DNA from 2 places in the Pradoshia eiseniae genome. Region 1 is predicted to be linked to the other one. Evidence: predicted binding sites of a transcription regulator. Region 1 holds the regulator's gene; the other holds the start of a gene.
What was found. Region 1 encodes LexA, which represses DNA repair genes until DNA is damaged. Its sites were predicted from a motif close to CGAACATATGTTCG; they were not measured.

Region 1 (24,910 bases):
TCAGCCGGTTGCGGTCATGGCGAATGACTCGACCATTAAGGCCGGCTCATGGGGTGCAAGGACCGTGGAGAAAATCATCCGTATCCAGGAGACTGCTGATAAGCTTCAAATCCCGTTGCTGTACTTGGTTGATTCGGCAGGTGCGCGTATCACGGACCAGGTGGAGATGTTTCCTGGCAGGCGCGGGGCGGGGCGCATTTTCTATAACCAGGTGAAAATGTCCGGCAAAGTGCCGCAAATCTGTCTCTTATTTGGTCCATCCGCTGCCGGGGGCGCCTATATACCAGCCTTTTGTGACATCGTCGTCATGGTTGAGGGCAATGCCTCCATGTACCTTGGCTCACCGCGTATGTCAGAGATGGTCATTGGTGAGAAGGTTTCTTTAGAGGAAATGGGCGGTGCGAGAATGCATTGCTCTGTGTCCGGATGCGGGGATGTGCTGGCGAAAAGCGAAGAGGAGGCCATCGCGTTTGCCCGCCGCTATTTATCCTATTTCCCTGCCAATTACACAGAAAAGCCAAAAGCGGAAAGTCCTAGAGCCGCAGCCCAATTAGCGAAACCGCTTGAGGAGCTGCTTCCGAAAAACCAGAACGCCCCATTTGATATGTATGATCTGATTAAAGGAATCATTGATGAGGATTCTTTTTGTGAGATCAAAAAACTGTTTGCGCCTGAACTGATCACAGGGCTCGCTCGCCTGCAAGGAAAGCCGGTCGGTATCATTGCCAATCAGCCTCGCATGAAAGGCGGTGTGCTTTTCCATGATTCTGCGGATAAAGCGGCGAAATTCATCCATTTATGTGATGCCTATCATATCCCGCTTCTTTTCCTCGCCGATATCCCAGGCTTCATGATTGGGACGAAGGTGGAGCAGGCAGGAATCATCCGCCACGGGGCGAAGATGATTGCCGCGATGAGTGAGGCGACCGTTCCGAAGATTTCTGTTATTGTCCGCAAGGCATATGGCGCGGGTCTTTACGCAATGGCTGGTCCTGCCTTTGAGCCGGATTGCTGTCTCGCATTGCCGAATGCCTCGATTGCGGTTATGGGGCCAGAAGCTGCCGTTAATGCGGTATATGCCAATAAGATTGCGGCATTGCCCGAGGAGGAGCGTCAAGCCTTCGTCATGCAAAAACGGGAGGAATATAAAGAAGATATTGATCTCTACCGTTTAGCTTCTGAGATGATTATTGACGGGATTGTGGAACCGCAAAACCTCCGCAGTGAGCTTTCGACAAGATTCCGACTCTATGAAAGCAAGCATCAGGTATTCACGGAGAGAAAGCATCCGGTTTATCCGGTATAACAGGAGGGACTTGGCATGCAATTGTCCAAATGGGTACCTGATGATAAGACAGTGAATTCGATAAGGCTCGTGCAGTGGATGAAGGAATTAGGTATTCCTGAATATGACGCCTTTTACCAAAAGTCGATTGACGAGCCGGAATGGTTTTGGAAGGCGGTTGAACAGGAGCTCGGCTTCGTCTGGAAGAAACCGTATGACAAGGTTTTAAACCTTGAGAACGGGATTCCCCATCCTAAGTGGTACGTGGGAGGGGAATGCAATCTCATCGATACGGCGTTGGGGAAATGGGCGGATATGGACCGCCCTGCCATTGAATGGGAGGGTGAACAAGGAGATTCACGCACAATCAGCTATGCGGAGCTCGATGAATGGGTGAGCCGGGTCGCCTCGGGTTTGCAGCAAGCCGGCATTCAAAAGGGTGACCGCATTACCCTCTTTTTGCCGATGATTCCAGAGGCCGTTGTCTCCATTCTTGCCTCAGCCAAGGTTGGGGCCATCATCTCTCCGATTTTCTCCGGCTATGCAGAAGAAGCGTTAAAGACACGGGTTCATGCAGCAGGGGCGAAGATGATCATTACCGCAGAATCCTTCCTCCGCCGCGGCAAGCGGGTGGATATGCTGCAAACCGTCAAGAACGCGCTGCCAGACCTTCAGGATGTGGAATCAATCGTGGTTGTCGGCGGCAAGGATTTAGAGGCGCCGTACATGGATTGGTCAGAGCTTGAGACGAAGGGCTCCCTTAAAGAGTCAGTCCGCATGAATAGTGACGATCCCTTCATGCTTATCTACACCTCCGGGACGACGGGCAAGCCGAAAGGAACCGTGCACACGCATGCTGGGTTTCCGATAAAGGCGGCTGTCGACGCCAGGATTGCCATGGATTTAGTGGAGGGGGATAAGCTCCTTTGGGTGACGGATATGGGCTGGATGATGGGGCCATTTCAGCTGTTCGCGAGCCTCATGAACGGGGCGACGATGGTCATGTATGATGGTGTGCCCGACTATCCGGAGCCGGACCGATTGTGGAAGCTTGCTGAAAAGTGGAATGTCACGCAGCTTGGCATCTCCCCAACCTTGGTCAGGTCCTTAATGGCGAAGGGGGAAGGCTGGCTTGAAGGATATCATCTCCGTTCCTTAAAGGTGTTCGCCTCGACGGGTGAGCCGTGGAATCCTGAACCTTGGCTATGGCTATTTAACCAGGCGGGAAAAGGAAAAATCCCGATTATTAATTATTCCGGCGGTACCGAAATCTCTGGCGGAATCCTCGGTAATGTGCTCGTGAAGCCCATCACCCCGGTAACATTTAATACGCCTTTGCCAGGGATGGAGGTCAAAGTCCTGGATGAAAATGGCGAACCGGTTCTGCATAAGGTTGGCGAGCTTTGTTTAACAAGACCGTGGGTCGGGATGACGAACGGGTTCTGGAATGAGCCGGAGCGCTACATAAATACCTACTGGAGTACCTATGACGGCTATTGGGTCCACGGTGACTGGGTAGAAACTGACGGGCAATTCTGGGAAATCAAGGGTCGTTCTGATGACACGCTGAATATTGCCGGCAAGCGCGTAGGACCGACGGAATATGAGTCCATCCTCGTCAAGCACCCAGACGTCGTGGAAGCAGCCGCAATCGGTGTGCCAGATTCAATAAAAGGGGAAGCCTGCCTTTGTTTTGCTGTGTTATCGGGGCATATCAAGGGGAGCAAGGAGCTTGAAGAGGAATTGGTCCATATGATTGGGCAAGGTCTCGGAAAAGCGTTAAAGCCGAAGAAAATCTATTTCCTCTCAGACCTGCCGAAGACGAGGAACCAGAAAGTCATGAGACGGGTCATTAAATCAGCCTATTTGCAGGAGGAACCGGGAGATTTGTCTTCATTAGTGAATCCGGAGGTTGTTGAGGAAATCGCGCATATTAATATATTCTAAGAACCTGTTTTTAAACTACCGTTCATACTCATGGACGGTCTTTTTTTATTGCAAAAGTTAGAAAATTAAATATTATTTACAACTTTTAAAAAAATGTTGAATTAACTTATTATGTATTTCTTCATTATTACAATATTTAAATTATAAAAAATACCTCCTGTATAAAGGGTTATCAGTTGGTTATAAAGGATAAAACAACCTAAATAATGGGAAAAGTTCATGAGCAGAGAGGTGGTAAAGAATGAATAGTATGATCATGGCAGAATCACTAATGGTAATGGAAAGGAATGCGTTACAATTCAACTATGCACTATTACATGACACAAATATTATTAAAATGTTAATCCCTTTTGCAAAAGAAAAAATTAGTAAAAAAGGGAAATCAAAAATCATGGAAATGGTTAATCGGAAGTCTAGATATTATAATGATTACCCTTCAAATAAACTAAGGATTAATCTGTTAAATGAATTAGGTAAAGTATATGGCATTCCACCAAAAAGATATTCTACTAAATGGGACGTATCTGACCAATGTGACAGAATAATAAATGAAATGTATAATTACACGTCAAAAACAAACAAGAAATTCAAAAGGTTTTCGAATAAGAATAATAATTTGAACAAATTGGAAGTGCTTTTGAAGTTTCAAATGCTTAGTCTAATTGATTCAATAGGTGATAAGGAAATTAATGATGTACAACTTAAGGAAATAGGGGATTCACTAGAAGATTTTCTTAACAGGTTACCAGAAGATCAACAAAGAACAATTGCAGAGAAGTTAGGTATAAATAAGATTACTAGTTCTACTATTCAACAATTAGTAGCTACCAATGGTGCAGCAATTGTTTTTGCAAGCATAGTACAAGTTGCTGGATTTGCTTTTTATACTACTTTAACTTCTGTTGTAGCCGGAATATTTGGGATAGTTGGGATAACTTTGCCTTTTGCTGTATATGTTAGTTTGACTTCTGCTGTAGCAGTAATAGCAAACCCTTTATTTTTTATTCCCATTGTAATTGCAGGAGGGGGAGGATTATTAAAGTGGCAGAATGATAAAATGAAAAAAGCTATTGCACCGGTTATTTTAATGCAAATTATGATGTCATCTGATCAAAGCTTAAATCCTGAATGGGAGGAGTTTCTGTATGAATGAAGATAGGTGGAGCTCCTTCATAGAATTATGGGACAAGCAGAAATACAGTGAAGCTGTAAACCTTCGATATTTTGATTATATTTATGGAGGAACTAATGTCTTAAATCAACTTTTTCGAGATGCAAGTAATACAATACCTTCAGTAGGAATCTCATTTATAGACATTATATATGATTACTTAATGGTTAATCCTGCTGTGATTAAAACGATTGATTTCTCTAAAAAGGAAAATTTGAGCAACTTCTTTACTTTCCAGCAGGATACAGAAACTATTGATTTTGATAATTATGATGAAATAACGCGCTTGGAAGGCAATACTTCAGAGCAAATGATTGCATTAGAATTGCAAGGAAAAGGACATGAAGTTATATTTCAGGAAAAATCAAATCAATCGGGCTATAATCTACTAGTTGACGGATATCCATTCCAAGTGAAATGTACAAAGAATCCAAGTGATGTATATGAGCATTTGAGGAATTACCCTTATATTCCAGTTCTAGTTAATCAGGAATTAATACAAACATTTGAGAACAATCCTTTAGTATATGGAACAGAGGTCTCTATCCATACTGTAAAAGCGATTGTTAATAAAACTATACAGCATGCCGAAGAACTATCTAATTTTGATATTCCGTTAATTAATATAGCTTTAGCCAGTTTGGTGAACGGATATAAGATTTTATTTGACGGTTTAGATATAAGGATGGCGGGTTTAAATGTAGTAAATAATGTAGTTGTAAAAGGAATAGGTGGTTTTGCTGGGAAAACTGCTGGACTAATAATGGGACCAGTCTTTGGACCGGCTGGTGTAGTTGTCCTACCTATGTTTTTTGGTTGGGCAGGGGCATATAATGGAAAAAAACTCACTAATTATACTAAAAGAATCTATTCTTTTAAGAAACGGGAAAACTTAAAAAATGACATAATTTTGTTAATCGATAAAGTTTTGAACTATTTACCAGAAAAAATAAGTATTCGAGAACAATGCTTTAATTATTCCAAACAACAAATAATGAATGATCCGGTTTTAACAAACATTATTTTTCCCTTAAAAGATAAATATAATGAGAAGCAAAGATATACCGCTAATAAAGCAATGGAGTTAGAAGAATGGCGCTCTCATGTTATTTCAAAGAAATTTAATATTGAAAAAGATGTTAAGCATATATTAGACACAGTTTTACGAAGTCAAGTGCACCCCATTATATTCCAGAAAGAACTCCACAATGTCGGTTTAAGTTATAAAGAAATACTGAAATTATAATAATTTTTCATAATAATATTATGTAAACAAAAACAATTTTCGATTTTTCCGCTGACTTCTGTATATAATGATACCTATAGATAAGAAGTAATATGTTGATGGGAGTACTTTAATAGTGGATATTTTGGAAAAAGGGTACATCGCTGCTGTTGAGAAAGCAAAAAATGATGTGCTGAATGATATATATCTTTATTTTGAGCAAACGGATGAAAAGCCTTCTTTTCAGGATTATTTGAAGAGAACGGGCAGTCATTTTGAGCAAATTTGGAGACTGGCTTGGAAGAGCAAGACCGTCCAGCGGATGAACCGTCATGAAAAGCTCCGTTTCTTAGAAAAACGCGGTTTGTCGGCTGATGGGTTATCCAAAAAGGGAATCAACAAGCTCATTGAACAGGAGCTTGAAGGCTATCGAACATTCGATTTGCAAGATTGGGTCATTGATTATTTTAAACAGTCCCCGCATTTATGGGATAAATTATATGAAGATGTGAAGGTGAAAAAGCAAAAGGCTTACTTTGAAGCCAATGTCCTCAGAAAAAGCATGCTGGATAGTTTAATGCAGGCACGCATGAAATTATACATTTCCTTGCGGGCAGATGTGGCAAAGCACCTCGCCTTTGAGCTGGACGGCATTCCGAAAGCGAAGCTTCATGGGGCCAAAACCTTGGTGGATTTATTTTATTTGGAGATTGAGCGGAGTCCTGGGGAATGGATCTTAGAGGATTTTGAGCTGGAGGCGTTCATTGGGCGGCTGACCTATGAGAAGATCATCCCGGGCATTCAAAATGATCTCTCCGATGAATTGAAACGCCAGTATGAGCTTCTGAGCGGCGATAAGATCAGCCGGCATCTTATCTGGCAGCTGATCGGAACAAGGATTGAAGAGCTGGAATGGGAATTTCAGGAGGAGCTTGAACAGGAGCAGGTAAGCGAGCTGCTTGAGGTTGCGGTCACACCTTTTCAGTATGAAGCCCATTACAGGCTTTATCATGAACAAGCTGAAAGGAGAGAGCGCAAAAGAGCAGAAGAGCTGGCTGAGCAAAAAAGGCTTGAGGAAGAAAAAAACCGTCAGCTTGAGGATATATTCGGCAGGGAATACCGGACATCCATTTACCAAAACACGCGATATGTCCTCCATATCGGCGAAACGAATACTGGCAAGACCTATCAGGCATTAAAGCGGATGAAGGCTGCGCCAACCGGTATATATCTGGCTCCCTTGAGGCTCTTGGCGCTTGAGGTTTATGAGTCCTTGCGCAATGAGGGCATTTCCTGTGCCCTTAAGACTGGTGAGGAAGAGAAGAATATTGATGATGCGACCCATTTCTCCTGCACAGTGGAGATGTTTCATGAGAAGGATGCGTATGACGTCATGGTCATTGATGAAGCGCAGATGATTGCTGATAAGGATCGCGGCTTCTCCTGGTATCGGGCCATTCAAAAGGCACGGGCAAAGGAAGTTCATATTATCGGGAGCCACAGCGCGAAGAAGATGCTCATGAATATGCTTGAGGGCAATGATGTGGAGCTTCATGAATACAGCCGTCAAGTTCCGCTGAAGGTGGAGAAAAAGCCTTTCAGCTTCTCGAATGTTAAGCAAGGGGATGCCTTGATTGTCTTCTCGCGGGCGAAGGTGCTCCAAACGGCCTCCCGTCTTGAAAGGGATGGACATAAGGTCAGCATTATTTATGGAAGCATGCCGCCTGAGACAAGGGCGAAACAAATGAAGCGATTCATCGATAAGGAATCGAAGGTCATCGTCTCAACCGATGCCATTGGGATGGGGCTCAACCTGCCGATTCGCCGTGTCGTCTTTTTGGAAAATGAGAAATTTGACGGGACGAGAAGAAGGATGCTTACCTCACAGGAAGTGAAGCAGCTCGCGGGTAGGGCAGGGCGCAAAGGCCTCTATAATGTGGGGCTCGTCGCCTTCACCTCACAAATTGACGTGATGACGAGGCTTCTTGAGGAAGATGATCAGTCGATTAGCACATTTACGATCGCTCCTACCCAGCAGGTGTTTGACCGCTTCGCCCGTTACCATTCCTCCTTAGAGCACTTCTTCTATTTATGGGGAGAATTCAAGAATCCGCATGGAACGAAGAAGGCGCCCTTAACCCAAGAACGGGAGCTGTATGAGCATATCCGCAATACGGAAATTGAAAGGCGGTTCTCTGCCAGTGATTTATACGGATTTCTCCACCTGCCGTTTTCAAGCAATGAGCCGGCCCTTGTGAGGCAATGGATGGCTAACATGAAGGCCGTCATGAACAATAGTGACTTGCCGGAACCAATCGTGAAGCGGGATACACTCGATGAGCTGGAGCTATCCTATAAATCGATTGGCCTGCATTTATTATTCCTCTATCGTCTCGACCGCAGGACAGAGGCCTATTATTGGGAGCGAATACGGGAAGAGATCAGTGCACGCGCCCATTCTAAGCTCCGGACAGATGTGAAGAAATATCAAAAGAAATGCCGGTCTTGCGGCAAGCAGCTGCCGTCTGAATACCCGTATAACATCTGCCAGTCCTGCTATGATGACAGGATCCTGAGTAAGTATCATTATAGGAGACGGGATTATTAAGCAATACGTTATTACGTCTAAGACATAAGTGAACTCGCCTGTTTAAGGCGAGTTCCCTTGTTTTTTTGGCTGTGTACCTTTCCCTAGCTACTCATAAATAGCCTGTTCAAAACGATTAATCAGGCTATTAGGGAGATTGACATATATGCAGGTGTAGAGATAGGTGCTAGTCGTTCTTCTGATTTATCGCTTTGGCAAAAAGTGCAGAAAGAATAATGCATTCATAAATGTATTATATGAGTATATAAAAATGGGAGGGTTCATAAATGAAACTCTCCTTTTTTTGGTGTAAAATGAAAATATAGAATATTGATATATTTTTTTACGAAAGAAAAGAGATATTGAAAAAATATTCTAGGAATAGGAGGGATTGAATATGCAACAGAAAAAGAAGAAAATTCATTTTGCTTGGTGGGTATTGTTGGGATTAGCCATTATGATGGGTGTTGCACGTGGTGGGATCAATAATGCTGCTAGTTTATTTTTAACCCCTGTGTCTGAGGACATAGGCGTTGGTATGGGACAACTTACCCTGTATTTGAGTGTTTCATCCATCGCGATGATGGTTTTCTTGCCGTTTGCCGGAAAAATAATGGGTAAATACGATATTCGTATGATCTTGATTGTAGCCATTCTGTTACAAGGTGGCGCATTCGCGTTATTTGGGATGATGAATTCGGTATGGGGCTGGTATCTACTAGCGATTCCGCTCTCTGTCGGTAGTGTGCTTGTGACACAATTGGCAGGTCCCGTTCTCATCAACCAATGGTTTAAAAAACGAAACGGACTTGCCCTTGGTATTATGATGGCAGCAAGTGGTTTGTTTGGCGCTATCATTCAACCGAATGTAGGAACCTTAATTGCCTCACAAGGCTGGAGAGCTTCTTACATCATCGTAGGGGTTGCGGCGATTATCATTGTGATACCAGTCGTTTTACTGTTCATTCGTATGTCACCACAACAAAAAGGTTTATTACCTTATGGCTTCGAAAAGGCAGAAGGTAACGATTCGAATGCTGCACATACGGTAGAACACAAAGGTGTCACAGCCGCAGTGGCGAAAAAGTCATTGGCCTTTTATGCTCTATTATTCTTTTTATTCTTAATTACCGCGGTTGCAAGTTTTGCTCAATTTATTGCCCCTTACGCTCAAAGCATTGGATATGATGTCCAGTTTGCCGGAAATGTCATGGGTGTGTTCATGTTTGGTGTATTAGTTGGTTCTTTGGTATTCGGTTTCTTGACCGATAAAATGGGTGCAAAGAAAACGACCTTTTTGTCCATGTTCGTTGGATTGATTTCCGTTTTCTTATTGATCTTCTTACCAGACAATCCACTGGTATTTTCAGTGGCAATCGGATTATTTGGATTTGTTTCCTCTTCTGTTGGAACGCTAGGACCGTTATTGACTACATCTATCTTCGGCATTAAAGAATATGGCGCGATTTATGGAACGGCAGCATTAGGATTAGCATTCGCAGGCATTACGGCACTCCCTGCTTATGGGTTTGTATTTGATGCAACGGGCAGTTATCTATACGTGTTATATGCTGTTGCAGCTATGATTCTATTAAGTGTCTTGTTAATCATCATTGCGTTCAAAGGAAAAGAAACATTAGAAAAAGCGGGTCATTGGGATTAAGCGATATTGTTAAAAAGCTAGCGAAATCACATTTGTGGTTTCGCTTTTTTAGTTAATATGATTATCTCTAGATTATTGCTTTTGAATAATAAGGGAAAATCAAATTTGTGATACCATAAAATGGAGATACCTTCTTCAACTAAAGGAGCAGGTTATCGGAAGAAGGAATGCAAATTATTGTACCGAGTTTAATGCTTGTACATCCTTAAATAAGGAGGGAGAAAACTGAAATTCATACCCATTGATTTAAGTAAACATAAGGAGTATGTTATTCCTTTTCGTAGAGATTCTTTCAGTGTTAGCTTTGGTACAGATGAGGAATTTGGAGATGAAAATAATTATTTGAAATGGTTACAACAACAGTCAGAAAAAAATCCTAAAGGCCTTGTATTAGTTGTAGACAACGAGCTGCCAATCGGTCAACTTGAACTGACTGTAAAGGAGTATGAGGGGAAAGAAATTGGTTATGTAAATCTCTATTACCTTATTCCTGAAAAGCGAGGAATGGGTTTGGGTTCCCTTTTACACGATTATGCTATTAGATTTTTTAAGAATAATCATGTTCGTGAATATCATCTCCGTGTTTCTCCAACGAATAACACTGCCATTGCATTTTATAAGAAAAATGGAATGAAACAGATAAAAACTGAAATGGATGGAAAAATGCTAAGAATGTCTGGCTATATAAAGAACAAACTGATTACGTAATGACTACTCTTTCACAAAAAGATTGTGACATATACTTAAACAAACCGGGGCATTGATCAAGGAGGTTTAATGCTCATTTTTGTTGAATTCCCTATTGTAGAGACGGGGCAGGTTAGCTTAATAAGGATTAATTTGGTAAAAAATAGTTAGGGATATTCATATCTTTAGAAATACCATTAGAGAATTTGGGAGGAGAGTTGTTATGAAACATACATTAATTGTTTTGCTCTTTTCGATTGCAGTGTATATAATTCTTATCCTTATTAGTAATGCCATATTTCCTGTTACAGATAATGTTATTATAAATAGAACTATCTCTGGAGTTTTAGGTGTTATTAGTGTAGCTGTTGCACTGTTAGTTACGAAGAAAACAATTATTAAGAAACCTAGGTAGTTAATCAATTTCAAATTTAAACTTACTTTACTAACGGGGCATTGATCTAGGAAGGATTAATGCCTTTTTGTGTTGAAATTCTTATGGAAGTAAAGGGGCAGGATAGCGTAAGAAGGAAATTCCTATTAGAGGTATCATCTGAATTACATTTTAGAGTTAAATTTTTGCCCGATTGCCTGTGTTATACCCCAAAATAGAAATCGATAGACAACAGCAATAAGTAATAACATACAAACAAAGTCAAAAAGGGAGAAAGGTTCATAATCAATTAAATAAGAATTAATAAATATTATCGACAAACACAGTAGCTCCATTAAGGAATCTTTAATTCCGATTTTCTCATACAAATATTTTGTTTTTTCAATGTTATAGACGTCTTTTAATTCTTCACTAAAATATCCCTTAATAAAGATTAAACCTATTAAATAAGCCCCCATAGCAGGTATATAGCCTATATTCAAAACCTGCGTTATTACACAATAAATTATGGTGAATAAGAACAGATACATTTTTGAAGTCCCCCTTTTTGTTTATATACTTACAATATTATACTTTTAAATATCAAGGATAGGTTTATTTTGGAGGAGATATACTTAAATTATCGAGGTGTTGATCCAAAGAGGATGAATGCCCTTTTCTGTTGAATTCCTTAATGGGGATATGTGGCAGCATTCCTGTAACAAATGAACAGTGAAAAATCTTCGCTTGTGAAGAATGATACATAAACAAACAGGGGGCTTTATCTCAATAACGGAGGCAGCAAAAAAGCAGTCTCTATTTTATGGCATTTGCAACAATCCTTACGAAAACAGCCAATAAAAAACAGGTCAATCCCTTCATATCAATATAAATTTAATGGTTTACCATTAATTGCGCTGCTCACTTAAATAAAATATCTGATAAGTCAGAAAGATGATATATCTATGTCACTATCGACGATATAATGGAGTAAAAGTGAAGAGGTGGTCTGGATGGAGGCACGAAACATATTTGATCCATTTCCCGAATTGGAAACCGAACGACTCATCTTAAGGAAAATCAGGATGGAGGATGCCCATGATATGTATGCCTATGGCTCCAATCCTGAAGTAACGAAATATATGACATGGAACACGCATCAATCCATTGAGGATACGAAGGAGTTTTTGGTGTTCGCCCTCTCACAATATGAACAGAAGGAACTCGCTCCATGGGGAATCGAACGGAAAGGCACTGGCAAGCTGATTGGAACGATTGATTTTGTTGGATGGAAAATCCCGCACAGAGTGGCGGAGCTAGGCTATGTGCTCTCGCAAGACTTCTGGGGGCAGGGAATAGCCGCTGAGGCAGCGAAGGAAGTGATTAAGTTCGGGTTTATGAAGATGAACTTGATGCGAATTCAAGCAAGATGCTTTGTGGAAAATACGGGGTCTGAACGGGTCATGCAGAAGGCGGGAATGACGTATGAGGGTGTCATTCGAAAAGGAATGTATGCCAAGGGGAAGCATCAAGATTTGAAGATGTATTCCATCCTGAGAGATGAGTACTTTTCTAAATAATAGGTTGTATTGAATGCTTGAAATGACTTCAAGCATTTTTTTGTTGTGTATAAACTCTAGTAATCCAGCATATAGTCTACTAAGAATCTAGTAAGTTAAATGAAAGAACCAGCCGGAATGCTTGGCTGGTTCAGTATTAATGAATATTTCTATATAGGCCGATGACTTTCCCTAGGATGCTGACATTCTGAAGGATGATTGGGTCAAGCATGGAATTTTCAGGCTGAAGGCGGAAATGGTTATCTTCCTTGAAGAAGCGTTTCACCGTGGCTTCATCGTCCTCGGTCATGGCGACGACAATCTCGCCATTATTGGCTGTATGCTGCTGGCGGACGATGACATAATCTCCATCAAGGATGCCGGCTTCAATCATACTGTCACCCATAATCTCTAGCATAAATACGTTTTCGTCGGCTGGAGCCATATGCTCTGGCAATGGGAAGTATTCTTCAATATTCTCAATCGCCGTGATCGGCTGACCTGCAGTAACCTTACCAATCAGAGGGACGCTGACAGAATTGGCTTTTGGAATATGCTCATGCGGATCCATATCCAGTACTTCAATGGCACGCGGCTTTGTCGGGTCACGTCTGATGAGGCCTTTGCTTTCCAATCTGGCCAAATGTCCGTGAACGGTAGAGCTTGAGGCTAGTCCGACTGCTTCCCCAATCTCTCGCACGGAAGGCGGATATCCCTTCGTTTTAACTTCTTCTTTAATATATAGTAAGATATCTTGCTGTCGCTTTGATAGTTTTGTTGTCATCTCCCGCACCTCTTTATCTGATCTTTACCGCTATTATAGCATGAGGCGAACACTAGTACAAACATAAGTTCGATTTTTCTGTTGACACAAAACATTTGTTCGGTTTATACTAAGAACAAGAAATACGAACATACATTCTGTGGAGGGGTTTTTAATATGAAACAAGTTTGGTCTTCTTATTCGTATACCATTATTTTTGCAGTTGGACTTTTTCTGTTAATCTTATTGATGACTTTCACGAATTTAGAAAAAAGCGATAATCAATATATGCAAGTGAAGGTTGAAAGCGGAGATACGCTTTGGGCCATGGCTGAACAATATGAGGATGCCAATATGTCAACGACTGAATTTGTGAAATGGGTGAGAGAGGCCAATGAGTTGGAAACGACTCATATCCAAGAAGGCCAGACCATTATCCTTCCTATCGAAAGAAACACAGATATCCTGCATTTGGCAGACTCAAATAAGGAATAAACGTTATAATGATAGTAGTGAAGGCCGGGGCATTCGTTCCGGCCTTCGGTGCATATCTCGAGAAGAAATATATAGAGAATGGTGAGAGAAATGAAGGTTGGAATTTACTGCAGAGTCAGTACAGAAAAGAGCACACAGGAGACATCTCTTGAAAGACAGGAACAGGAGCTGACACAGCTGGCCGCGATTAAAGGCTTCGAGGTCGTGTCGATTGAAAAGGAGCAAGCGAGCGGATATGATCTGGAGCGAGAGGGTATTCTTATTCTATTAGAACAAATGCGCAATAAAGAAATCGAGGGACTGCTCATCCAGGATGAGACACGGCTCGGCCGAGGAAATGCGAAGATTGCCTTAATGCATTGTATCTATAAGGAAGGCATCAAGCTATATACAGTCACCCATAACGGGGAGCTTGAGGTATCTGAAACAGACGCCATGCTTCTTCAGATAATCAGCATTGTGGAAGAATATCAGCGCAAGCTTCAAAACAGCAAGATTCGCAGGGGCATGAAGCGCGCGATTGAGAATGGGTATAATCCTGTCAAGAATCTGTCGAACCAGCATGTCGGTGGAGGAAGAGAGCGGACTGAGGTTCCAATCCAGGAGATCATTGCCCTCCGGATAAAAGGTCTGACATTTGCCGAAATCACGGAGAATTTGAACCGCAGGGGCTATGAGGTATCAAAAGCGACTGTGCACCGCCGATATGCCGAGCACGCTGAAAAACAGAGGCATATATAGTAGATACTTCTTGAAATAGGCCGCGTTTTTCTATACGATGACAGTAATTGATTTTTTATGAAAAGGAGCAATCCATATGCTGCCAAAGCACAAAATAAACAGAATAAATGAATTATCCAAAAAAGCAAAGGCTGGCGGCCTCACAACAGAGGAAGCGAAGGAACAATCCTTGCTGCGCGCCGAGTATTTAGAGTCCTTCAGGTCTTCTATGAGAAATACGATTGAGGGCGTAACCATCATTGACCCGAATGGAAATGACGTGACACCTGAAAAGGTTAAGCAAATCCGTAATAAAAGACTCCACTAATGGGTAAGAGATAGTAATAGGTATTTTTAACAATTGAAATTTATGTCAATTCTGTAGAATTGCCTAAATAATGTTGTCAATATAACTTTGTATCATTTATAGTTAGACTGAAGTATGTTAATCGGAAAGGATGTAGACTGACTATGTTTACTGAAAAGGATCAATTAGCAATCACTGCTATACGTACACTTTCAATCGATGCAATCGAAAAAGCCAATTCCGGACACCCTGGCATGCCAATGGGCGCTGCGCCAATGGCTTATACATTATGGACTCGTTTCATGAACCATAACCCTAATAATCCAGATTGGTTTAACCGCGACCGTTTTGTATTGTCAGCCGGACATGGATCCATGCTTTTATACAGTCTTCTTCACTTATCCGGATATGGACTTGATATGGAAGAGATCAAGAACTTCCGTCAATGGGATTCTAAAACCCCTGGTCACCCTGAATATGGTCACACACGCGGCGTTGAAGCCACAACTGGACCATTAGGACAAGGAATTGGGATGGCTGTCGGGATGGCAATGGCTGAGCGTCATTTAGCCGCTACTTATAATAAAGAGAACTATGAATTAGTTAACCATTTTACATACAGTATCTGCGGAGACGGCGACTTAATGGAGGGTGTTTCTGCTGAAGCGGCTTCCTTGGCTGCGCACTTGAAGCTAGGCCGTTTAGTCGTTCTTTATGATTCCAATGATATTTCCTTGGACGGAGAATTGAATATGAGCTTCTCCGAAAGCGTCGCAGACCGCTTTAAGGCCTATGGCTGGCAGTATATCCGTGTAGAGGACGGAAACGACTTAAACGAAATCGCCAAAGCGCTTGAAGAAGCGAAAACAGATCTTGACCGCCCAACCATGATTGAGGTGAGAACAATCATTGGGTATGGCGCGCCGAATAAATCCGGTAAAGCGGCCGTTCACGGCGCTCCGCTTGGTGAAGATGAAATGAAGCTTACAAAAGAATACTATAAATGGACATTCGAAGAAGACTTCTATGTGCCTGAGGAAGTATACGCAACATTCAAAGAAACAATCATTGATGCAGGTGCGAAGAAAGAAGAAGAATGGAACCATTTATTCGCAAATTATAAAGAAGAGTATCCAGAGCTTGCAGCACAGCTTGAAACAGCCATTAAAGGTGAGCTTCCAGAAGGCTGGGATAAAGAGATTCCTGTCTATGAAGCAGGCAAAGCTGTTGCGACGCGTAATTCCGGAGGCGAGGTCCTTAATGCCCTTGCGAAGAATGTTCCGTCCCTTTTCGGCGGTTCTGCTGACTTGGCTGGCTCTAATAAGACCATGCTAAAAGGCGAAAAAGACTTCTTGCCAGGTTCTTATGAAGGCCGCAACATTTGGTTTGGTGTCCGTGAATTCGGAATGGGCGCTGCATTAAATGGAATGGCGCTTCATGGAGGACTTCACGTGTACGGCGGTACATTCTTTGTCTTCTCTGATTACTTGCGTCCGGCTATCCGCTTGGCAGCACTCATGAACCTGCCTGTCACATATGTGTTCACGCACGACAGCATTGCAGTTGGGGAAGACGGTCCTACGCATGAGCCAATTGAGCATCTTGCTGCCTTGCGCGCAATGCCGAACGTTTCCTTGATCCGTCCTGCGGACAGCAATGAAGTGGCTGCTGCCTGGAAAGCGGCTCTTACTAGCAAGAACAAACCAACAGCGCTTGTTCTATCTCGTCAAAACCTCACCACTCTGCCGTTATCTGCTAAATTGGCAGAGGAAGGCGTTCAGAAGGGGGCATATGTCGTATCACCTGCTAAAAAGGATGAAGCAGATGCTATCCTTCTTGCATCAGGCTCTGAGGTTGGTCTTGCTGTTCAGGCACAAGGCGTATTGGCTGGCGAAGGCATTGATGTATCGGTTGTCAGCGTACCATCCTTTGACCGTTTTGAAGAGCAATCTGCGGAATACAAGGAATCCGTAATCCCTAAATCCGTTAAGAAACGCTTAGCAATTGAGCTTGGCACTTCCTTCGGCTGGGAACGCTACACAGGTGATGAAGGCCGCGTTCTAGCGATGGATCGTTTCGGCGCATCCGGTCCGGGAGAACTATTGATGGAGAAATTCGGTTTCACGCCATCAAACGTTGTTTCTATCGTAAAAGATATGCTTAAATAATCTGTTTTAATGAAGGCTAGTCTTGCGTGCTGCTGCATGCAAGGCGGCCTTTTTTATTCTCTTAAGCAAGAATCGTAAGTTTTCTGCTCATTCTTGGTAAACTAGAGAGAGAAAGCACACCTGTGCTAAAACAGGCCTATCCACGTATATACATAAGCAATGGACAAATGAACAGGAGGCAGTCAGATGAAACAGTATAAAGACCGAAGTGAAGTGGCGGACCATGAGAAATGGGATTTAACCGACCTGTACACAAGTACAGAAGAGTGGGAGAAGGATTTTCAGGCAGTTGAAAATCATGTCGGGGAACTTGCCGCCTATAACGGGGCTATCCATAATGGTAAGGACTTGCTGAATTATTTAACGAAGAATGAAGAGACAGACACTATTTTCACCAATATATATGTGTATGCCATGCTGCTTGGTGACTTGGATACACGGGAATCCTTGGCACAAAACCTGATGGCGAAAGCACGCACGCTAAGCGTAAAGCTCAGTGAGGCTGGGGCCTTCTTCATGCCGTATTTATTAAGCCTAGACGAAGGGACTTTGCGTTCCTATATCGAGGAGAATGAGGGACTGAACTACTTTGAAAAGGACCTATGGGATGCCTTCCGCTATAAGGACCATACCTTGAACCAGGAGCAGGAAGAGCTTCTCTCTAAGCTAGGGGAAACCTTTTCGGCGCCAAATAACACCTTCCAAATGTTCAATAACGCGGACATTCAGTTCGGTGAAGTATCTGATGGAAATGGTGGCACGGTAGAGCTCACGCGCGGCATGTATTCAAAGCTGATTGAGGACAAAGACCGAAATGTCCGAAAAGAGGCGTACAAGGCTTATTACAAGCCTTATCTCCAATATGCGAATGTGATCGCCTCTACTTTATCAGCCAATATTAAGAACAATGTCGTAAGGACGAAAATCCGTAACTACCCATCTGCCCTTGAAAAGGCGCTATTCGCTGATAAGGTACCGGTTGAGGTATACGAGAACTTAATTGCGACGACACGAAAGAATCTCGATGCCAAGCATCGCTATAATGAGATTCGAAAGGATATTCTTGCGCTTGAGGAGCTGAAGCCATATGATTTGAGCGTGGATTTAGTGGAGGGCGTGAAGCAGGATATCACTTACCATCAAGCCTACGAAACGATGCTAAAGGCACTCCACCCGCTTGGTGAGGAGTATTTAAGCATCCTCAGCAGCTTCCGTGACAAACGGTATGTCGATGTGCGGGAAACACCAGGGAAGCGCTCCGGAGCGTATAATCTCGGGGTCTATGGTGTTCATCCATTCGTTCTATTGAACCATCATGATGATATTGACAGCCAGTTCACGCTTGTTCATGAAATGGGGCATGCGATGCATAGCTATTATTCCTCTAAGCATCAGCCGCGGATCACAGCAGGGTATTCCATCTTTGTGGCAGAGGTCGCCTCAACGGTCAATGAGGTGCTTCTGATCCATTACTTGCTGAAAGAAACGACAGACCCTAAGAAAAGAAAATACTTATTGAATTACTTTATAGACCAGTTCAATGGAACATTCTTTACGCAGGTTATGTTCAGTGAATTCGAGAAAATCACGCATGAGATGGCTGAGGAAGGCCAGCCGCTGAATAAGGAATCCTTCAATCAAATCTACGGGGAATTATCGAATGCCTATAGCGGGGATGTCGTAGAAGCGGAGGAAGAAACCGTCTATGGATGGTCACGGATCCCGCATTTCTACCGTCCATTCTATGTGTATAAATATGCGACAGGCTTTGCCTCTGCGATTCATCTCGCAGGCGAATTGCTGAAGGGCAATAAAAAAGTTCAAGCATCTTATCTGGAATTCTTGAAGAGCGGCAGCTCCGAATATCCACTTGATCTGCTCAAAAAAGCGGGCGTAGATTTAACCTCTCCTGAACCAATTGATAACGCGATGAAGCAATATCGTGAGTTGATTGAGGAATTTGCTTCGTTATAAGTAAGAAATGAGTGAAATGCGCGGGAAAGCTGCTTTCGCCAGCTCGCCTTTTAGCACATGTATATAAAACAAAGCCGGTGAGGATCAATCTCACCGGCTTTTTCAGTTTAGAGGTAGGTTTTGTCCCAACCGACTCTTCTAAAAATTAACTCTCAAGTGATTTAAATTTTGCTGATTCCTTTTTTCCGTGCAGGATATAATAAAGGGCTGAGGTGGCCAAAATGACACAGCCTAAAATCTTGTATAGAGATGGATATCCAGTAATCGGGATAAACAAACCGAGCAGTGAAGGACCAAAACCGGCACCCATTTCAAAAAAGATAAAGAAGGTTGCTGTAGCAAGGCCTAACCGCTCGGGTGATGCTGTCGTAATAGCAATGGTTTGAGCAATGGATGATATATTTCCAAAGCCAAGACCAATAATCAAACCTGCTAATAAAAAGGCACCGCTGTTAGTAGTTGAACCAAGCAGGATCATTCCGATTCCGAAAAGGAAAAAGGCAGGATACATAATGTAGTTAGCCCCTTTTCTATCCGCTAATCGGCCCGTAAATGGCCGAGACACTAATACAGCAGCTGAATACATAACAAAGAAGAAGCTTGCTACACTCCCTAAGCGAATCTCAGAGGCATATATATTGATATAAGATAATACACTGGAGAAACAAAGAGCCATTGTAAGAATGATAATGGAGATTGGGATGGCTTTTGGTTCAACAAAATGAGAAAGCTTGAAGCCTTGTCTAGTTGGTTTGTTATCATTATTCCTCGTATTTTCAATTGATATTTTAATAAATAAGACCGTGAATAGACTGATGATCCCAAGTATTAGGCACAGGCTGAAAATCGTTTGGAAACTGGTCCGTTGACTCAGAAAAAGACCTATAAACGGTCCAATGCCAGTCGCCAATGCTGTACTGATCGCAAAATAACTGATGCCTTCTCCTTTTCTATGCTGTGGTATCGTAATCGCTACAACGGTTCCAATGACAGTAGCGGCAATACCAAATGTAAATCCATTCAATAATCTGCTTAGGATGAGAAACCCAATTCCAAGGTCCGCAAAGTATAAAAGTGCAGTCACGATATAAAAGCTTAATCCTAAAATAATGATTTTTTTAGGATTGGTAGAATTAATCATCCTTCCAATAAATAATCGTCCGATTAAAGTCCCGATAATAAAAATACCAGCAACAAGGCCTGCTTGACTTGTAGAGGCATGAAATTCATTTATCGCATAAGCTGCGATTGTCGCATTTAGTAAAAAGAATATAAGGGTTAAGAAAAAATTTACGATGGAAAGAATAATGAAATTCTTTGTCCATAATGGTTCTTTATACATTTCCACTTTCATCACCATTTGTTAGCTTACCGTATGAGGAATAGAAAGTCATTTGGTAAATACTTGTTTCTTGGTGCATCTAGACTGGCTGATTTTATATGATTTACAGTTTGTGAATTTATATGAAGGTAAACGAGACTCTGTTTCTTATTAATGAGTTACATAGAAAAATAAGTTCGTTTCATTGCGCTTTCGTCGACTCGCTTTCCGCAGGGAAGAAGGCTTTTGCCTCCTCGGCTACGCCTGCCGGGTCTCGGCCTTTCTTTGATGAAATAAATAATATAATTAGTATATGCCTAATTGGTGTAATTTGTGGCGGGTTGGGGTACATATGAATCATAGTTATTATTTTTCTTCTATTTGAAAGGAGTTGATTCTAATGCTTTGGACTATCGCTGCAGTATTGGTTATCATTGTTTGTTTGATGATCATTTTTTAATCTCGTTTACTTCTCGGAAAAAGCCTAAATATGGGGACTGCTACTTTTCGCCTTCGATAAGGTCTATATTCTGTTCCCAATAGAAATTTAATCCTATTTATTAATCTTTTTTAACTGCTAAAAGCTATCACTCTTATATACATCATTTACGTAAGATAGAGTCTCCGTTATCCAAGAAATGACTCACTTCCTTTGGAGACATAAGCTTGTCCTTCGTTCTTTTATCATTCTACAACTATTGTAGACTATTCAAAGGTATGACGAACAGTGTAATTCCCCCAATTCCTCTGCGTTATATCGGAACCACAAAAAGAGGAGCGGGATAATGTATAAATATCATTGATTCTCATTGACTGAAATACATATATCCCGGTCCCTTTTTGATGTTCATTCCTCCATATCCTCCTGTTCCTTAACACGTAGCCGATAGATGTAATAGATGGGAATGATTCCGCAAATAAAGAGGATGGAGCCGATGAGGAGGGCATCCGGTAATCCGAACCCAGGTGTCAATAAGGTGAGAGTGGAGACAATGATGACGATGGTCATTAATACGAGCAGGCTTATTCGAAAGGATCTGGCCGGATTTTGAACAGATTGTTCGTTTTCTACACTTACCCTCATGGATAAATAGGCAGAGAGTATCGTTGTCAGCATAAAGAGGAGCCATAGCGGGTTCGCCCGCATTTCGTCAGCCCCGCCCTGTAAAAATGAATGACCAAGAATGCCTAAAATGCCGATTGTTTGAACAATATAGACGGTCTTTATGTTTTGTAAATTCCTCATAATCAGGCGTTCGTCTTTTATTTTCTTCACTAGAATTCCTCCTTTTCTATCCAAAAGATCTCATCTAAAGATGCGTTGACTGCATAGCAAATGAGCAAACATAGTTTTAAGGAAGGGTTGTATTTTCCTTTCTCAATGAGGCTTACAGTCTGTCTTGTTATGCCAACTTTTTGAGCTAACTGAAGCTGTGTTAATCCGGCATTCACACGCGCTTTTTTAACTGAATTTTCCATAAACACCCCTTTTCAACGTAACATATAGATTCCATTATGTAAAATATAATTTACATATTTAGGTCGATAAATTTTTTCGGTTTCAATTCATTAGGCAGAACACCTAACCCTCCGATATAATGACTGATAAGAGGTGAATAGACATATGCTGAATAAGTTTCGAGATAAACTGAAGGACATGAGTAAAAATGGAGTGACCATCCCAATTAAGCCAATGATGCTTGAGCAGCTGATGAAAAGGCAAGCAGACTTGAAGGAAATCAAAGTAGAAATCACGTCAGAGCACTTAGTTATTCGCGGCGCAACAGGAGAAGGAGATCGAACAGGAAGGAATCCCATAAGCTTTGAGGCAGCATTAAAGCCTGTTCACATGGAGAAGAGAGTAATCGTGTTTGAGGTTAGCCAAGTTAAACCAGCAGATTTGAACCTGACAGATATAAACATCTTTAACCAACCGCCATTCGCCCAATCCTCCACACATACCGTAAAAATTGATTTCAACTCATGGGATATCGTTAGTAAAATACCGGTGGGCAAAATTAAACATTATGAGATGACCAATGGGGCGATTAATTTAACTCTTTCCCTGTAAATAGAGAGGAATTTCCCCAGACTAATAGAACTAGACATTTAAACAGTAGGAATCTCCATTAATGAGATTCCTTTTTAGTGGATAAGGAGAATTTATGGCACAAAGATATAATAGCTGGGCTTTTTATTTGATGCTTATTTGTTTAGGGTTAGCATCCTACTCGGTCTATTCTAATCTGAATCATGGATGGCAGATTGCTCCTCCAAATTATGTTTTATCGCTCATTAGTTTGCTAGCCTTCATCATGGGGATGATTGGCTTTAAGGATAAGAGGAATTGGAAAACAAAAACAAGAAGCTGGCTGACCTTAATTTTATCTTTTTTCTTGGGCAGTGCACTGCTTTTGGTGGTCATGCTGTCATTCGCTGCTTCTGCAATAGGAGCGAATGAATATTTAAAAACAGTACAATCACCTAATGATCATTATACAATTGATTTTTACCGGTATGATGCGGGAGCGTTTGGATCATTTGGTGTGAGGGGTGAACTTAATGGTCCGCTATGGTTTAAAAAACGGATTTTTTACCAGGATTCAATAGAGAAGGTTCATGTGGAATGGAAGGATAGTACTACAGTATACATTAACGAACATCTCCTCGATTTGAAAGAAGGAGAGACATATGGATATTAGATTTTCTCCTTCGAATATGATTCTTGCGGTAAAGGGAAATGGTGTCAGCTGTTTCCTTTTTTGCGTTGCTTATGAATTCGGTGAGGGAAGTCAAATGTATCTGACAGTAAATGTCTGTTTCCAGTTAAAAATGTTTGAGTGTTACTTAGAAAGGATATAAGATTCAGTTAGAGTATGGTGTAGTTATTTATACCACACTGTATTTGACATTATTCTCAAATGATTTGAGGAAATATATACGAATTCTACAAAAATATGACGAATGATGGAACCATTAGATGCTAGTAATCGTATTAATAGAATAAGATACTATATCGAAGGATGATTCATACTTGTTAAACTATAAAATATACAGTCAAGAGCATGCAGAATGGGTAGTTTTAGTCCATGGAGCTGGCGGAAGCTCAACGATTTGGTATAAGCAAATTCGAGCATACCGTAAGCATTTTAATGTGTTGGCAGTAGATCTTAGAGGACATGGTGCTTGCCGTATTGATAACAGTCCGACAAAATATACGCTTGATTTGGTCAGCAAAGATATTCTGGATGTACTAGATTCATTGGAAATCGAAAAAGCCCATTTTGTGGGGATCTCATTAGGGACTATGCTGATTCGTCATTTAGCTGAGACCAATCCCGAACGCTTCTATACGATGCTGCTGGCTGGAGCGGTGATCCGCCTTACACCGAGGCTTCATATGTTATTAGGGATAGCCAATACATTCAAAAAAATGATTCCGTTTATGTGGTTATATAAAATGTTTGCTTGGATTTTAATGCCTAGAAAAAGGCATCAATCCTCCCGTTATCTCTTTATACGAGAGGCAAAGAAAATTAAGCATCGAGAATTTTTGCGCTGGTTATCGCTAACAGGCGGGTTGGCGAAATATTTAGTGAAAATCAATGAAAAGGATACAGGCATTCCATCCCTCTATATTATGGGAGATGAGGATTATGTCTTTTTGGAACCGGTCAAGCGATTGGTGAAGCTGCAGCCTTCTAGTCATTTAGTGATTCTGGAGGAAAGCGGCCATGTGTGCAATGTGGATCAGGCTGAGAAATTTAATGAAGTATCCTTGCGATTTTTAAATAATTCATGTGGTAAAAATGCGTCTTTCGTGTAATAGCACCCTGAATGATATTAGAGCAGCGGTGATAACGTAACTGTTTTGATATAAGATGATCTATATCAGTAGAACCTCCAATCCGAAACTTTTGTACTATTTTGTACTTATGCAAGTGAAACCTACTCATTCGACAAAACTAGAGTATTTCTGCATCAGGTTTTTACAGAATATGTATATTCCGTTAGCTATAATAGATGCAAAGGAATGGGAGGGACAGTATGCGCACATATATAATCTATCTAATCGAAAAACAATTCGCCAATCATTTTTATGGGCGTGAACATATGTTTTATGACTTATTCCATGATTATGAGGAAACTGAGGGAGAAGAAAAGCGAATTCTTCGCCGCCAGATCATGTGTGTGACAAAACGAATACCCGCTGGCCTGTTCAGCTCTTATATGGACGAAAAAATCACGAGTAAGCAAGGATGCTTTGAAGAAAATGGGGTATATTATATCCGTAAGAATAGAAATGGAGCGGTCAGTGAGGCATCTCTTGCGTTTAGGAATCACTCATTGATCCTGCATGCTTCAGGAAGCTACGAGAGTGAGACGATCTTCTTTGAATGGCTCAGACAATGGAATCCTTACTTCCTCGCACTCGATACAGGAGAAGGACGCTGTGCATGGCTCAGACCAATCAAGCAGCCGAAATTCATTCTTTCTTGAGCATGGAAGCCATGACCTAACCTCTCTAGCGCTAAAATTGCTACTTTTCAAGCGATAACAGCATAATACGCCAAAATCTGATAGAAATATCACCCCACATATGGTATTATTACTCTTGGTTTAATAATGTCTGTTAGACAGCACGGAGGAGGTTATTAAGGATTA
Region 2 (9,033 bases), on a different contig from region 1:
AAGAGGGTGCTAGAAGACCGTCTAAATAATGACGATGCTCAAATGAGCCATTATCTTCCTGCAGGGTGCTCGCAAAGCGGAAAAAATGGCGCACGCGCTCATGGTAGCCAGCTCTCGCGTAGGCCGTCGCTGTGTAAGCTGCATCTCTTCCCCAGCAGTACGCATAGCCGCCTGAATATGCATATTCCTCATCAACCTCCGGAGCCGCAATAAAGCCGCCATTTTTATTGTTCATTAAGTGGAACATGAGGAGAGAGCGTTCATAGACATTTTTTCCCCGTTCATCTTTAAAATCGATCGGGTTCGCTTGATCTAAGTAATCATGCCAATACGTAACAGTTTGTTTGTAAAGCTCATCAAAGCTGGATTTTTTCACCTGTTTTAAGCTCTCTAAAGCCCCTTTGCTGCCCTTTCCCGCGGCAATATAGAGAGTGAGGGAATGTTCTCCGTTTGCAGGAATGTGGATGGGACCGTACTCTATCCCAGCAGATGAGCGATTAGCGATGCGCTTTCCAGGGAGGAAACCATCATTTGTTTCTTTAAACGTAGCCCCGCATTGGTACTTCTTCACATGGGTATCAGAGCCAATCGCAAATCCATATTCCCGGTGATAATGAACGAAGCTGTCTGTATCCTCGTCAAACATCACTGTCTGATAGCGGCGTTTCTCATCAATCATAAAATCGCTATATATAACAAAATCGAGATTTTGCGGGTAATTTGAGATATTTCGGAAGGTAAAGTGGCGGATATACACATCTTGATCGGGGACAACAAAGTCAAGCTGCCGGATGCTCAAGCCAACTTCACCAAGGGTTGAAATAGTTTCTAATATATTGGTGCCGCTAATGTAGGCCTGCTGATGTTTCCATACATTATCATGCAAGAAAAAGGTCTTGATGGAACCTTCTATTCCGCGGATCCCTGTGTAAAATAAGTTTAAATGCTGAGGAAAGTCAATGTTTGGCCATGTGATTCGCTGAGCCTGCCCATCCTTTGTCAATGAGACAAGCATACTTGAATTTCCGATTATCGCTTCCGTAATATACGGCTTTTTCTCCATAAATATCCCCCTCTATGTTGAAACACACAGTATATCAGTTTAACGTGACAAAGTTTTCCATGTCAATTTATATGCAGATTTATTCCATAAATGGAATAATCAAGGGAGCAACTCGCTATTATTCAATGAAAAAAACCCACTTGTCGTAATGGTTAAATGCTAGAGTGCGCTGCCGATTATAATACCCTTTTCATTGATAACTAAACGTATTGGTAATCAATGAAAAGAGTATGCCTGAATCATAAAGTTGGAATTTTGTCCGCTATCTTTTCGAGGATAAACCGCTCATTGTTTTATTAAAATATTATTAATTTAATATAAAATTCAGTTAATATAAGTTTATAGTCAAAATAAACAGTATAAATACTTTTTTGATATAGGTGATTAGTATGAGAAAAAGCAGTGGTTCAGGAGTTCGTCCCTTTTTATTTGTAGTGAGGGCTGTTCTACTCATAGTCTTCTTATTTTCAGGATATCTCCTAAGTGACTATTTGATTGAGCTTTATCAATTGAAAAATATGCAAAGGGAGATGACTGATATTTATGAAGAATCCGTATGGATGAACAAGGAAAATGGGAAACGAGAATTGGCGTTTGAGCAGCTGCGCGGAATCAATGAGGATATTGTCGGCTGGATCTCCATTGACGGGACCTCTATTGATTATCCTGTCGTGCAGACCGATGATAACATCTATTATTTGAGTCATTCTATTTATAAAGAGGAATCATCAGCCGGGACCATTTTTATGGATTGTCGAAATGGCGCTTCTCCGTTAGACAAAAATACGGTTCTCTACGGCCATCATATGAAGAATGGAATGATGTTTCATGATTTGACTTCTTATAAAGAGGAAGCCTTTTATAAAAGACATCCCTACGTGGAATATAGCGGGGAAGATGGTGTTGGCAAGTGGGAAGTCTTCTCTGCTTATGTGACGAGTACGGCCGATAATTATATCGAGACAGACTTCGGCATAGAGGAAGATTTTGAGCAGTTTCTCGAGAGGATAGTCTCGAAGTCTCTCTATCATACGGGCTGTGAGCTGAAGGGGACGGATAAGATTTTGACTTTATCAACCTGCAGCTATGAATTTGATGATGCGAGAATGGTCGTGCATGCGAAATTGATGGAGTAGAAATGTTATTTATTTGTAGGGGTGGAAAAACGTTGTATAATAGAAGGAGTGAAGTTGCGCGGAGGGGAGAGCTATGATGAAAATATTAGCAGCCTTGCTAGCACCCGGCCTGTTGGTTGTATTTTTTTCAAGGGTTACATATAGCTATATTGTGGGATTGCTATTGACCGTAGCCTTGATTGCTGCCTCGGCCTATCGAGGGTTTACATCATCCTGGCCTCTAATTATTATAGATGCATTTTCACTTACCGTAGGTTTGTGGTATTCAAAACGGATGATCAAGCGAATTCGTGGAGCTAAAAGTGCGTGATTTTGGTAAGAGTCTTTCTTTTTGGAGGGCTCTTTTCTTGCATTATTGGGCATAAATGAAAAATGATAGAATACGTTGCTACTGAATGCGAATATTTGTTCGCTTTCTGGTGGTTTCTAGCTCGTCTGTTGTGGTAAACTATTCATACTAACTAATAGATCGTGGCGGACATAGCCTCGCCAAGGATGAAGGGGGCATATAAAGTGAAGAAAGAATTTGAGCTGGTTTCCAAGTATGCACCGGAGGGAGACCAGCCGGAAGCGATTAAGAAGCTGGTTAAAGGAATCAATGACGGGGTCAAGCATCAAACCCTTCTTGGTGCGACAGGAACCGGAAAGACATTCACGGTCTCCAATGTCATCAAAGAGGTTAAGAAGCCGACCTTGATTATTGCTCATAATAAAACACTCGCTGGTCAGCTTTACAGCGAGTTTAAGGAATTTTTCCCTAACAACGCTGTTGAGTATTTTGTCAGCTACTATGATTATTATCAGCCAGAGGCTTATGTTCCGCAGACGGATACATTCATTGAGAAGGATGCCAGCATCAATGATGAGATTGATAAATTGCGGCACTCGGCGACATCAGCTCTTTTTGAGCGTGATGATGTCATTATCATCGCCAGTGTTTCCTGCATTTATGGACTCGGTTCTCCTGAAGAGTACCGGGAGATGGTCGTATCCATTCGAAGCGGCATGGAGCTTGAGCGCAACCAGCTGCTCCGCAGGCTGGTCGATATTCAATATGAACGGAATGATATGAATTTCCACCGCGGAACATTTCGGGTACGCGGTGATGTAGTCGAGGTCTTTCCGGCTTCAAAGGATGAACATTGTATCCGCATTGAGTTTTTCGGTGATGAAATTGAACGAATCCGGGAAGTTGACGCCCTGACCGGGGAGATTCTAGGTGAGCGGGAGCATGTCGCCATCTTTCCGGCTTCCCACTTCGTAACCCGGGAAGAAAAGATGCGCATTGCTATTGAGAATATTGAGAAGGAGCTAGAGGAGCAGCTCGCCCATTTCAGGGAAGAGGGGAAGCTCTTGGAGGCTCAGCGGCTTGAACAGCGAACACGCTATGACCTTGAGATGATGCGCGAGATGGGCTTTTGTTCTGGAATTGAGAACTATTCACGGCATTTAACTCTCCGTCCAGCTGGCTCAACGCCGTATACCTTGCTCGATTATTTCCCGAAGGATTTCTTGATGATCATTGATGAGTCCCATGTGACGATGCCCCAGATTAGGGGAATGTTCAATGGGGACCGAGCCAGGAAGGAAGTGCTCGTGAATCATGGTTTCCGCCTGCCGTCTGCGATGGATAATCGTCCGCTTCATTTTAAGGAGTTTGAAGAGCATATTAACCAGATTGTGTATGTATCGGCCACTCCTGGACCATATGAAGAAGAGCACGCGCCAGGCGTGATTGAGCAGATTATCCGCCCGACAGGTCTCTTGGACCCGAACGTGGATGTGCGTCCGATTGAGGGGCAAATTGATGACTTGCTCGGTGAGATAAATGAGAGAATAGCGAAGAATGAACGGGTGCTTGTGACGACATTGACTAAGAAAATGTCTGAGGACTTGACCGATTATTTGAAAGAGCTTGGCGTGAAGGTTCAATATCTCCATTCAGAGATTAAGACGCTTGAGCGTATTGAGATTATCCGGGATTTACGCCTTGGTAAATATGACGTTCTCATCGGTATCAACCTCCTTAGGGAAGGTCTCGATATACCAGAAGTATCATTGGTGGCGATATTGGATGCCGATAAGGAAGGATTTTTGCGTTCAGAGCGTTCGCTCATCCAAACGATTGGGCGTGCGGCGCGTAATGAGAATGGGCACGTCATCATGTATGCCGATAAGATGACGAATTCCATGGAGATTGCCATTTCTGAGACGAAGAGGAGAAGGGCTATTCAGGAAGCCTATAATATTGAGCATGGCATTACACCGAAGACAATCCAAAAGGATATTCGTGATGTCATCCGGGCAACGCAGGCAGCTGAAGCAGGAGAGGAAGAGCGTGCGGCTAAGCAATATGAGAACTTGTCCAAGAAAGACCGTCAGCAGGTCATTGCCCGTATGGAGAAAGAGATGAAAGATGCTGCCCGTGCTCTTGATTTTGAGCGTGCGGCAGAACTGAGAGACTTGATTTTAGAGCTGAAAGCGGAAGGATGAACAAAGGATGGCTTTAGATAAGATAGTAGTGAAGGGAGCAAGAGAAAATAACCTGAAGGATATTGACGTCACGATTCCGCGTGATCAATTAGTCGTTCTGACAGGTCTCTCTGGCTCAGGGAAATCGTCGCTTGCCTTTGACACGATTTATGCAGAAGGGCAGCGGCGCTATGTGGAATCATTGTCCGCCTACGCGCGGCAATTCCTTGGTCAAATGGATAAGCCGGATGTCGATAGCATAGAAGGGCTGTCGCCTTCCATCTCCATTGATCAGAAAACGACGAGCCGCAACCCGCGGTCTACAGTGGCGACTGTTACGGAAATCTACGATTATATGCGCCTTTTGTATGCCCGCGTCGGCAAGCCGGTTTGTCCGAAGCATGGGATAGAGATTACCTCACAGACAATTGAACAGATGGTAGACCGAATTATGGAATATCCTGAGCGGACGAAGCTGCAGGTTCTTGCTCCTGCTGTGACAGGAAGAAAAGGGACCCATGCAAAGCTCCTTGAAGATATTAAGAAACAAGGGTATGTGAGGGTTCGGATCGATAATGAAATGTATGATTTGGATGATAATATTGAGCTTGATAAGAATAAGAGCCATTCCATTGAGGTTGTCATTGACAGGATTGTCGTGAAGGAAGGAATCGCAACAAGACTATCTGATTCCCTTGAATCAGCGCTTTCCATCGGTCATGGAAAAGTCATGATTGATGTCATCGGACAAGAGGAGCTTCTCTTCAGTGAGCACCATTCCTGCCCGTATTGCGGGTTCTCCATCGGGGAGCTTGAACCGCGTATTTTCTCCTTTAACAGTCCGTTTGGTGCCTGCCCGACATGTGATGGAATTGGATATAAGCTGAAGGTGGATAAGGATGCGGTCATTCCTGACACGGAATTGACCTTGCGGGAGCATGCGATTGCTCCATGGCAGCCGACGAGTTCACAATATTACCCGAAGCTGCTTGAGTGTATTGCTGACCATTATGGAATTGACATGGATGTACCGGTATCGCAGCTGCGAGAGGACCAAATGGATAAAATTCTGAATGGGTCTGACGGCGAGAAAATCTATTTCCGTTACGAGAATGATTTTGGCCAGGTACGCGAGAATTATGTGGAGTTTGAAGGGGTGCTCAACAATGTGGAGCGCCGCTATCGAGAAACTAATTCTGATTATATTCGGGATCAGATGGAGAAATACATGGCTGAGCAAAAGTGCCCGACATGTAAAGGTTACCGCTTGAAGAAGGAGAGTATGGCCGTCCTTGTTGACGGGCGTCATATTGGACAGATTTCAGAGCTGTCTATACAGGATGCGTATACATTCTTCGACAGCTTAGAGCTGTCAGAGAAAGATATGAGCATCGGCCGTTCTATTTTCCGTGAAATTAAGGAGCGGCTTGGATTTCTCAATAATGTGGGTCTAGAATATTTAACACTTAACCGGGCTGCAGGTACCATGTCTGGGGGGGAAGCACAGCGAATCCGTCTGGCTACCCAGATTGGTTCACGTTTAACGGGTGTTCTTTATATACTTGATGAACCGTCTATCGGCCTTCATCAGCGCGATAATGATCGCCTGATTGATGCGCTTCGGAGCATGCGTGATATCGGGAATACATTAATCGTTGTTGAGCATGATGAAGACACGATGCTTGCGGCTGATTATTTAATTGATGTCGGTCCCGGGGCTGGCGCGAATGGCGGACAAATCGTAGCTGCTGGCACACCTGAAGAGGTCATGAAGAATCCAAATTCCCTCACAGGCCAATATCTCTCGGGGGAGAAGTTCATTCCGCTTCCTCATGAACGCAGGAAAGGGAATGGACAGGAGATTGAAATTCGTGGAGCACGGGAAAATAATCTGCGCAATATAAATGTTTCCTTCCCGCTTGGAACATTTGTTGCCGTAACAGGGGTTTCCGGCTCAGGGAAAAGTACGCTTGTTAATGAAATCCTTCATAAATCGCTGGCCCATAAACTGCAACGTGCTAAGGCGAAGCCTGGGCTGCATAAGGAGATAAAGGGAATCGAGGCGCTTGAGAAGGTCATTGATATCGATCAATCCCCTATTGGCCGGACTCCGCGCTCTAACCCGGCAACCTATACGGGTGTATTTGATGATATTCGAGATGTGTTTGCATCAACAAATGAGGCGAAGGTGCGCGGTTATCAGAAGGGCCGCTTTAGCTTTAACGTTAAAGGTGGCCGCTGTGAAGCATGCCGAGGGGATGGAATCATTAAGATAGAGATGCATTTCCTGCCGGATGTGTATGTTCCTTGTGAGGTTTGTCATGGCAAACGTTATAATCGGGAAACCTTAGAGGTTACCTATAAAGGAAAAAGCATTTCAGATATTCTTGATATGACGGTTGAAGAAGCTCTTCAATTCTTTGAAAACCTGCCAAGAATTAAACGGAAGCTTCAAACTATCCATGATGTCGGGCTCGGTTATATTAAACTTGGTCAGCCGGCAACGACCCTTTCTGGAGGGGAGGCGCAGCGGATGAAATTGGCCAGTGAGCTCCATAGACGCTCTAATGGACGCTCACTCTATATTCTCGATGAACCGACAACAGGCTTGCATGTAGAGGATATTGCGCGCTTATTGGAAGTGCTGCAGCGTCTTGTTGATAACGGGGATACAGTCCTGGTTATTGAGCATAATCTTGATGTCATCAAGGCGGCCGATTATCTGATTGATCTTGGTCCTGAGGGCGGTGAAAAGGGTGGTACCCTTATTGCTTCCGGCCCGCCAGAGCATATCGCGGAAACGCCGGAATCTTATACAGGTCAATATTTGAAGCCGATTCTTGAACGCGATCGCAAGCGGATGGAGGAGCGGCTGACACAGAAGACGGGTCATTGAGGAAGTTTTTTTTTGAAGGCTTAAAGCTTTAAGGGCAAGCAAGAATAAAGGCGTGTTTATCAATTGTAAGACTGATTGTCAGAGGATTGATGGGCACGTCTTCCATTTTTTATGGAAACCTTTTTTGTTCTTATTCGTACATGATAGAAGAAATAGTTTTGTGCATACACATAATGTCATAAAGTTTGCATAGGTTAAAACCATGCTATAAGGGAGATGACTAATATGAACGATGAGAAAAAACGTATTCTGGAAATGGTCAAGGAAGGGCTTTTGAATGCAGATGAGGCATTGCTCCTGCTCGAACAGCTCGACAAGAAAGAAAAGCTCGCCCAACAAGAAAACCAGCAGGAGTCAAGGGAGCTAGCGACAACTGTACAGCCAGAGGGAGACAGAAAACAAGAGCAGCCGCATGCGAAAAAGACTGTATCCACAATGGATCGGATTTTGGGTGTCGTGGATGATGTCGTGAAAAAAATCAAGGATATCGATTTTGATTGGAATTTCGGCTCCAGCATAGAGATTGACCATCTGTACCATCAAGAGACGAAACCGTTTAATATGATTGATATTGATGTGGCTAACGGAGAAATCACTATTGCTCCATGGGATCGCAATGAAGTGGATATTGAATGTAAAGCGAAGGTATATCGCGCAGAAAATACGACTGAGGCAAGGGAAAAGCTGCAAAATCAAATCGTCAATAAAATTGAGAATGGCAAGCTGAAATTCTCCCTTCAAGATCGTGCAATTAAATTGAAGGCAACCATTAAAGTGCCGAAAAATCGATACCAAGAGCTGAGGATACGCCTATTTAACGGAGGCATCACGGGCGAGGATATGAATGTTGATGAGATTAAGACAAAGACGGCGAACGGGACCATTGCTTTCCGCGATTTTAATGCGCGTGAGGCAGAATTTGAGACCGTGAATGGGGCGATTAAGCTCACGTCCTTCGATGCAGGCGAGCTTGAGGTTGATACGATGAACGGATCGATTCAAGTGGATGGGTCATTCCGGACTGCTGATATTCAAACGATTAATGGCAGCATTCAATGTAAGCAAGCGGGCCAATATGGAGAAACGCTTCGTGCAAAAGCGCAAGCAGGAAGCATCAATCTGCAAATCCCGCAGGGCACAACCTGTGACGGAGAATTAAAGTCGAATCTTGGCAGTTTCAATATTGATTTGAAGGGTATTCAAGTGGTTGAGGAGAAAAATGACATCGTTCAAAAAATGCTTCGTTTCCAATCCATGCAAAAAGAAGAGCATTCCATGCATGTTTTTGCCGAATCAAAAGCAGGCAGCATTAAGGTGAAGCATACCCTTTGATGTCGGCGCGGATTCTATAAAGGAGTTGTAAAATCAGCGATATGAATAAAAAGCTTATGAGAACCAATTACTCCGATAAGGTTTTATTGGGAGTGTTAGGAGGAATCGCTCGTTATTTTGGCATTAAGCCGATT

Region 2: the regulator LexA is predicted to act here: its motif matches at 2,598-2,611, upstream of uvrB (excinuclease ABC subunit UvrB).

What each region holds. Positions count from the first base shown of each region.
Region 1 covers NZ_PKOZ01000011.1:62,243-87,152, forward strand. The annotation lists gene CYL18_RS15015 (acyl-CoA carboxylase subunit beta) at 1-1,306, shown strand, start outside; gene CYL18_RS15020 (AMP-binding protein) at 1,322-3,232, shown strand; gene CYL18_RS15025 (hypothetical protein) at 3,474-4,385, shown strand; gene CYL18_RS15030 (hypothetical protein) at 4,378-5,649, shown strand; gene CYL18_RS15035 (DEAD/DEAH box helicase) at 5,765-8,236, shown strand; gene CYL18_RS15040 (MFS transporter) at 8,613-9,878, shown strand; gene CYL18_RS15045 (GNAT family N-acetyltransferase) at 10,149-10,586, shown strand; gene CYL18_RS15050 (hypothetical protein) at 10,789-10,980, shown strand; gene CYL18_RS15055 (hypothetical protein) at 11,124-11,489, opposite strand; gene CYL18_RS15060 (GNAT family N-acetyltransferase) at 11,952-12,518, shown strand; gene lexA (transcriptional repressor LexA) at 12,655-13,281, opposite strand; gene yneA (cell division suppressor protein YneA) at 13,438-13,755, shown strand; gene CYL18_RS15075 (YneB family resolvase-like protein) at 13,846-14,496, shown strand; gene CYL18_RS15080 (DUF896 domain-containing protein) at 14,573-14,803, shown strand; gene tkt (transketolase) at 14,947-16,950, shown strand; gene pepF (oligoendopeptidase F) at 17,137-18,924, shown strand; gene CYL18_RS15095 (MFS transporter) at 19,070-20,278, opposite strand; gene CYL18_RS15100 (hypothetical protein) at 21,093-21,521, opposite strand; gene CYL18_RS15105 (helix-turn-helix transcriptional regulator) at 21,521-21,724, opposite strand; gene CYL18_RS15110 (hypothetical protein) at 21,870-22,316, shown strand; gene CYL18_RS15115 (DUF5412 family protein) at 22,411-22,947, shown strand; gene CYL18_RS15120 (alpha/beta fold hydrolase) at 23,280-24,071, shown strand; gene sirA (sporulation inhibitor of replication protein SirA) at 24,293-24,745, shown strand; gene CYL18_RS15130 (YneF family protein) at 24,910-24,910, shown strand, end outside.
Region 2 covers NZ_PKOZ01000002.1:405,646-414,678, forward strand. The annotation lists gene CYL18_RS06710 (glycoside hydrolase family 15 protein) at 1-1,063, opposite strand, end outside; gene srtB (class B sortase) at 1,453-2,199, shown strand; gene CYL18_RS06720 (CsbA family protein) at 2,273-2,509, shown strand; gene uvrB (excinuclease ABC subunit UvrB) at 2,713-4,692, shown strand; gene uvrA (excinuclease ABC subunit UvrA) at 4,700-7,567, shown strand; gene CYL18_RS06735 (DUF4097 family beta strand repeat-containing protein) at 7,793-8,899, shown strand; gene CYL18_RS06740 (PspC domain-containing protein) at 8,956-9,033, shown strand, end outside.